DNA from 3 places in the Geobacillus sp. DSP4a genome. Region 2 is predicted to be linked to each of the others. Evidence: riboswitches for the same ligand, from Rfam matches in the RefSeq annotation. Region 2 holds a riboswitch; each other region holds the start of a gene.
What was found. Region 2 has a riboswitch for S-adenosylmethionine ahead of ETC02_RS05525 (bifunctional homocysteine S-methyltransferase/methylenetetrahydrofolate reductase). Riboswitches for the same ligand answer to the same signal wherever they lie in the genome.
Positions count from the first base shown of each region.

Region 1: linked by a shared signal. The riboswitch ahead of ETC02_RS11015 (hypothetical protein) and the one ahead of ETC02_RS05525 (bifunctional homocysteine S-methyltransferase/methylenetetrahydrofolate reductase) in region 2 are both predicted to bind S-adenosylmethionine.
Region 3: linked by a shared signal. The riboswitch ahead of mtnW (2,3-diketo-5-methylthiopentyl-1-phosphate enolase) and the one ahead of ETC02_RS05525 (bifunctional homocysteine S-methyltransferase/methylenetetrahydrofolate reductase) in region 2 are both predicted to bind S-adenosylmethionine.

Region 1 is NZ_SDLD01000028.1:30,446-32,703, forward strand. It holds gene opp4A (oligopeptide ABC transporter substrate-binding protein) at 1-666, shown strand, start outside; SAM riboswitch class I at 728-832, shown strand; gene ETC02_RS11015 (hypothetical protein) at 914-1,237, shown strand; partial or broken gene ETC02_RS18385 (VOC family protein) at 1,253-1,327, shown strand; partial or broken gene ETC02_RS11020 (zinc ribbon domain-containing protein) at 1,569-1,979, shown strand; partial or broken gene ETC02_RS11025 (helix-turn-helix transcriptional regulator) at 2,047-2,258, shown strand, end outside.
Region 2 is NZ_SDLD01000010.1:59,631-61,888, forward strand. It holds gene ETC02_RS05520 (zinc ribbon domain-containing protein) at 82-504, shown strand; SAM riboswitch class I at 596-697, shown strand; gene ETC02_RS05525 (bifunctional homocysteine S-methyltransferase/methylenetetrahydrofolate reductase) at 767-2,258, shown strand, end outside.
Region 3 is NZ_SDLD01000021.1:39,811-42,068, reverse strand. It holds gene ETC02_RS09190 (pyridoxal phosphate-dependent aminotransferase) at 1-511, shown strand, start outside; SAM riboswitch class I at 652-760, shown strand; gene mtnW (2,3-diketo-5-methylthiopentyl-1-phosphate enolase) at 838-2,079, shown strand; gene mtnX (2-hydroxy-3-keto-5-methylthiopentenyl-1-phosphate phosphatase) at 2,076-2,258, shown strand, end outside.

The DNA.
Region 1 (2,258 bases), on a different contig from region 2:
GCGACCACGCTGATCCCGCCGTCGTTCCCGGGCTATCATGACAGCTCCATCAAAGGGTATACGTACAATCCGGAAAAAGCGAAACAATTGCTGGATGAAGCGGGATATAAAGATGTGGATGGCGATGGCCTCCGCGAAGATCCAAACGGCAAAAAATTCAAGATCAACTTCTTGGCGATGAGCGGTGGGGACATCGCTGAACCGCTGGCCAAATTTTATATGCAATGCTGGAGAGATGTGGGCCTCGATGTTCAGCTTGTAGACGGACGCTTGGCGGAGTTCAACTCCTTCTACGATATGGTCGAAAAAGACGATCCGAAAGTGGATGTCTACGCCGCCGCTTGGGGAACTGGAACGGACGTCGACCCGTACGGATTGTACGGCCGCAACGTCATGTTCAACTACTCGCGTTGGGTGAATGAGAAAAACGATGAACTGTTGGAAAAAGGCCATTCCGAACAGGCGTTTGACAAGGAGTATCGCCGGAAAATTTACAGCGAGTGGCAAAAGCTAATGAACGAAGAAGTTCCGGTCATCCCGACGTTGTATCGTTCGGCCATTTATGCCGTCAACAACCGCGTTGCCAACTTCACGGTCGATCCGAGCTCGAAGCTGACGTGGAAAGATGTCGGCGTCACGTCCGAGCAGCCAGAAGTGGCGGAATAAACAAAAAAGCGATTGCTTCTATGGGATTCGATATGGTAACATGAAAGACAAATGATCATACGTCTTATCAAGAGTGGGCGAGAGAACGGGCTTGATGACCCCACAGCAACCTGTCGCCGGCAAGGTGCTAACACCCGCAAAGCGGTCTCGCTTTGGATGATAAGAACGGTTGCCCCCTTTCGCATCATTCCGAGGCGAAAGGGGTTTTTGTCGATAGGGGGTGAAGGGGGAAATAGTGAAGAGGGACATGTCGATCCGAGCTTGCATGGCCGCTCATCTCCGTGCCGCTGCGTTCGCCGTTCATGTCATGCGCTGCGTGCAGGCGGAGCTGATTCGGTTTGACCCTGAAGCGGCGGTTCATGTCGACCGTGGGGACGGATACGTTCATTTGTATGGGGAAGCGCAAGGAACAGCCTTTTCGTTGTTGTTGACCAACAGTGAGGCGGACGAATGGAAGGCGGACGGACCGTACGCCCTTGACCGCTACATATGGACAGAGCTTGGGAAAAAAGGGATTTTTCCAATGCGGATGACGCCGTATTTACAAGCTGTATGGTTAATGGAGTCATAGAAAGGAAGAGGACGAATGGCAGTCAAAAAATTTGAACATGTCGGCATTCAAGTGAAAGACATCGAAGCATCGAAAGAGTTTTATCTTAATTAGGCGAGAAGACTCCCACTTCAACGAAGCGAAGCGGAGTAAGTGGGAGATGAATCGCCTTAACTATATTCTGCTGAAAATAGGATAGATTCAGTAAAATATAGTATAATATAGTTAGATGGGAGGTGAAAAAATGTATTTTTGTATCAAACAACAGCTAAATGGTTTGACCAAAGAAGAATACTTGACTCTTCGAGAACTGTGCCATATTGCCAAGAACATGTACAACGTCGGATTGTAAATTGGCAAACTTGTCATTGGCTATGCGGAAACATGGCAACGCAATATTAATCTAGGAAAAAAGACAAATCAAAACTTTGTCAATATTCCTCTCGGTAACATAAAAGAAAAACTAGAATATCTTTGTGAATTTTACGGCATTGAATTCTTGAAACAGGAAGAATCCTATACGTCTCAAGCCAGCTTTTTTGACGGCGATGAGATTCCTGAATATAATGCCGACAATCCAAAAGAATATAAGTTCAGCGGCAAACGTATTAAGCGCGGCTTGTATCGAACAAAGTCTGGCAAACTAATTAATGCTGATGTCAATGGCGCATTAAACATCTTAAAGAAAAGTAAAGCTGTAGACCTGAGTGTCTTATGCTCTAGCGGCGAAGTGGACACGCCTCAAAGAATAAGGATTGCTTGAAGCAGTCAAACTTCTTTGGAAGCCCCCACTTCAAATTTTCGCTAGAAAATTAAGTGGGGGTAGTTCACATCGGTTGTTCCACGAGGCCAAGCAGGCCGAGGAAGACGCGCGCGTCGACCCTGTGGAGCGCGGCCTCCGCTATATGGAGGCGCATTTTCGCGATCCGTCGCTCACGCTTGAGCGGGTCGCGGCCGCCGCCGGGCGCAGCCCCGCGTATTTCAGTCATTTGTTGTCGAAAAAGCGCGGCGTGACGTTTCGCCAGTGGCTGACCAACCGGCG
Region 2 (2,258 bases):
ATTACGTCATCCCATGTTTCCTACATCATCATATGGTATAATAATCCCAACCAACATGAAACGAATGGAGAAGGAATCCACTTGAAAAGCATCAAACCCGGCCGCGGCCCGTCGATGCAAGGGCTGTTCGGCAGCATCGCCGCTGTGTTGTTCGGCATCTTTTGGATGGTGATGACCTTCTCCATCACCGCGGACTCGCCGTTTCCCGCCGCCCGCTTTTTTCCGTTTTTCGGCCTTGTCGTCATCGCCATCGGTGTATTTCAAGCAATTTACCATTACAAAAATGCGACGGGAAAACAACGCATGTCCTTATTGGACATTGTCGTCAGCGAGAAAGAGCCCGACCCACTGAACGTCCGATTTGGAGGCGAAGAGAAAACAAACAAGTATTGCCCATACTGCGGAGAACATGTGCAGCGTGATTTTCAGTTTTGCCCCCGATGCGGGAAAGCGCGAGCCCTTGACGCGAGCCGCTCTTTTTATCTGAATCTCTTTAACTTTTGAAATTTCCTTCTTCACCGTATTGAATAATTTCAAAAAATACATTAAATTATATAGTAATAGTCAAGACGAAATAAACAACCGCATACGGACATTCTTATCAAGAGAGGGGGAGGGACTGGCCCGGTGAACCCTCAGCAACCTGGCCGCGGCCAAGGTGCTAAATCCAGACAGGCAACAGCCTGGAAGATAAGAAGAAGCGAACGAAAAGTCTTCTTCTTAGAAGGCTTTTTTCTTTTACTACAACGAAATGGGGGAATCAAACGTGGGGCTGCTCGATGAGTTGAAACAACGCATTCTCATCGCCGACGGAGCGATGGGGACGCTGTTATATTCGCATGGCGTCGACCGTTGTTTTGAAGAATTGAATCTATCGAATCCAGACGAAATCATTCATATTCATGAAGCGTATATCGCGGCGGGCGCCGATGTCATTCAGACGAATACATACGGCGCCAACTATGTGAAACTCGCGCGCTACGGCTTGCAAGACGAGGTGCCGGCGATCAATCGGGCCGCTGTAAGACTGGCGAAGCAAGCAGCCAATGGGGGGGCGTACGTGCTCGGAACGATCGGAGGGCTGCGCACGTTAAACAAAAGTGTCGTACCGCTTGACGAAGTGAAGCGGACGTTTCGCGAGCAGCTGTTTGTGCTGCTTGCCGAAGGGGTTGATGGTGTGCTGCTGGAGACGTATTACGATTTGGAAGAGTTGGAGACGGTGCTTGCCATCGCGCGCAAAGAGACGGACTTGCCGATTATCGCCCATGTGTCGCTCCATGAAGTCGGCGTTTTGCAAGACGGCACGCCGCTCGCGGACGCCCTTAGCCGCCTGGAGGCGCTCGGGGCCGATGTTGTCGGGCTCAACTGCCGGCTTGGTCCGCACTATATGATTCAGTCGCTTGAGGAAGTGCCCCTGCCCAATCGCGCATTTTTGTCGGCGTATCCGAACGCGAGCCTCCCGGATTACCGCGACGGCCGGCTTGTCTATGAAACGAACGCGGAATATTTTGAAGAGGCGGCCAAAGCGTTCCGCGATCAAGGGGTGCGCTTGATCGGCGGGTGCTGCGGCACGACGCCGAAACATATTGAGGCAATGGCAAAGGCGCTCGCCGACCGGACGCCGGTGACGGAAAAAACGGTGAAGCGGCGCACGGCATCTGTATCGGTGCAAGCCGATCGGCCCGCGCCGACTCCGCTTCCCGAGCTCGCCCGCACGCGCCGCTCGGTCATTGTCGAACTCGATCCGCCGAAGCAACTCGGCATTGACAAGTTTCTCGCTGGGGCGAAAGCGCTCCATGACGCTGGCATCGACGCGCTGACGTTAGCTGACAACTCACTTGCCACGCCGCGCATCAGCAACGCCGCCGTCGCCACGATCGTGAAAGAGCGGCTCGGCGTCCGCCCGCTCGTGCATATTACGTGCCGCGACCGCAACTTGATCGGCCTGCAGTCGCATTTGATGGGGTTGCATACGCTCGGCATCACCGACGTGCTCGCTATTACCGGCGACCCGTCGAAAATCGGCGATTTCCCGGGAGCGACGTCCGTGTATGATGTGTCGTCATTCGATCTCATCCGCCTAATCAGCCAATTCAACGAGGGATTATCGTACTCGGGCAAACCGCTCGGGCAAAAAACGAACTTCTCGATCGGTGCGGCCTTCAATCCGAACGTCCGCCATTTGGATAAAGCGGTCGAGCGAATGGAGAAAAAAATTCAATGCGGCGCCCACTATTTCTTGACCCAGCCGGTTTACT
Region 3 (2,258 bases), on a different contig from region 2:
CAGCTTTCTAGAAGTGGACGGGGCGAAAGACATTGGCGTTGAAATCTACACGTTCTCGAAAACGTACAATATGGCCGGCTGGCGCGTGGCGTTCGCTGTCGGCAATGAGCGGATCATCCGTGCCATTGAGTTGTTGCAAGATCATTTGTACGTCAGCTTGTTCGGCGCCGTCCAAGAAGCGGCGGCAGCTGCGCTCCTCGGCCCGCAAGACTGCGTCGCGGAGCTCGTTGCCTTGTACGAGGCGCGCCGCAATACGTTTATTCATGCTTTGCGCGCGATCGGCTGGGAAGCGCCGGCGCCGTCTGGATCATTTTTCGCCTGGCTTCCGTTGCCAAAAGGCGCATCATCCGCCGAATTTGCCGATCTGTTGCTTGAGCGGGCGCACGTCGCCGTCGCCCCAGGCATCGGTTTTGGAAAACACGGCGAAGGGTATGTGCGCGTTGGATTGTTGACCGATGAAGCGCGGCTTCGCGAAGCGGCGGAGCGGATCGGCCGGCTCGGATTGTTTTGAAAAAAAGAGCGGCAATGAACCGTTGACGGGACAACGTTGACCAGGCTGTTTTGAAAAAAATGATTGACAACGGCGGCAAAGGCTGTCATAATTCAAAGTAAATTTGCCAATCGTTTGACAAGTGCATAAACGAGCAGGCTTTCTTATCAAGAGCAGGCGGAGGGACGAGCCCAATGAAGCCCGGCAACCGGCTTGGCGCACGCTAAGCACGGTGCTAATTCTTGCAGCGGAAACGCTGGGAGATAAGAAGAGCGCCATGAATGAATGACGCCTCTTCTTAGGAAGGGGCTTTTTTATTTCGCCATATATTGAAAGAGGGATGGACGATGAGTGCAGTCATTGCGACGTATTTGCTTCATGATGAACACGATATTCGCCAAAAGGCGGAAGGAATCGCGCTCGGCTTGACAGTCGGCACATGGACCGACTTGCCGCAGCTAGAGCAAGACCAGCTTCGCAAGCATAAAGGGGAAGTCGTTGCGATCGAAGAGCTTGGCGAGAGCGAGCGGGTAAACGCCTATTTCGGCAAGCGGTTGAAGCGGGCAATCGTCAAAATCGCTTACCCGACCGTCAACTTCAGCGCCGATTTGCCAGCATTGTTGGTGACGACGTTCGGCAAGCTGTCGCTTGACGGGGAAGTGCGGTTGCTTGATTTGGCATTTCCGGAAGAATGGAAGCGGCAGTTTCCGGGGCCGCGCTTTGGCATCGCCGGCATTCGCGAAAAGGTCGGAGTGTACGACCGCCCGCTGTTGATGAGCATTTTCAAAGGCATCGTCGGCCGCGATTTGGCGTATTTGACATCAGAGTTGAAAAAGCAAGCGCTTGGCGGCGTTGACTTGGTCAAAGATGACGAAATTTTGTTTGACAGCGATCGTCTGCCATTTGCGAAGCGCATTACAGAAGGCAAAGCGGCGCTCGAAGAGGTGTACGAACAAACAGGCAAGCGGACGCTGTATGCCGTCAACTTGACCGGCAAAACGTTTGAACTGAAAGAAAAAGCGAAACGGGCGGCTGAGCTTGGCGCCGATGTGCTGTTGTTCAACGTGTTCGCCTATGGATTGGACGTCCTGCAAGGGTTGCGGGAAGATGAAGAGATTTCCGTTCCGATCATGGCCCACCCGGCGTTCAGCGGCGCGATCACGCCGTCGGAGTTTTACGGCGTCGCCCCGTCGCTCTTGCTTGGAAAGCTTTTGCGGCTTGCCGGCGCCGACTTTGTTCTGTTCCCGTCGCCGTACGGCAGCGTCGCCTTGGAGCGCGAGCAGGCGCTTGGCATCGCCCGGGCGCTGACCGATGAACAAGAGCCGTTTGCCCGGGCGTTTCCAGTGCCATCGGCCGGCATCCATCCGGGCTTGGTGCCGCTCCTTGTCCGCGATTTTGGCCTTGACAGCGTCGTCAACGCCGGCGGCGGCATCCACGGCCACCCGGACGGGGCGATCGGCGGCGGAAAGGCGTTTCGCGCCGCCATCGACGCAGCGCTGGTCGGCCGTCCGCTTCGTGAAGCGGCGAAAGACAACGAGGCGCTGCAAAAGGCGATCGACCGCTGGGGCGCTATTGAGGTGGAAGCATGACGAAACAACTCGTTCTTTTTTGCGATTTTGACGGCACGATCACGGAAAACGACAACATCATCGCGATTATGAAACAGTTCGCCCCGCCGGAGTGGGAGGCGCTAAAGGACGACATTCTCGCCCAGCGCATCTCCGTTCAGGAAGGCGTCGGAAAAATGTTTTCGCTTCTTCCGTCAGCG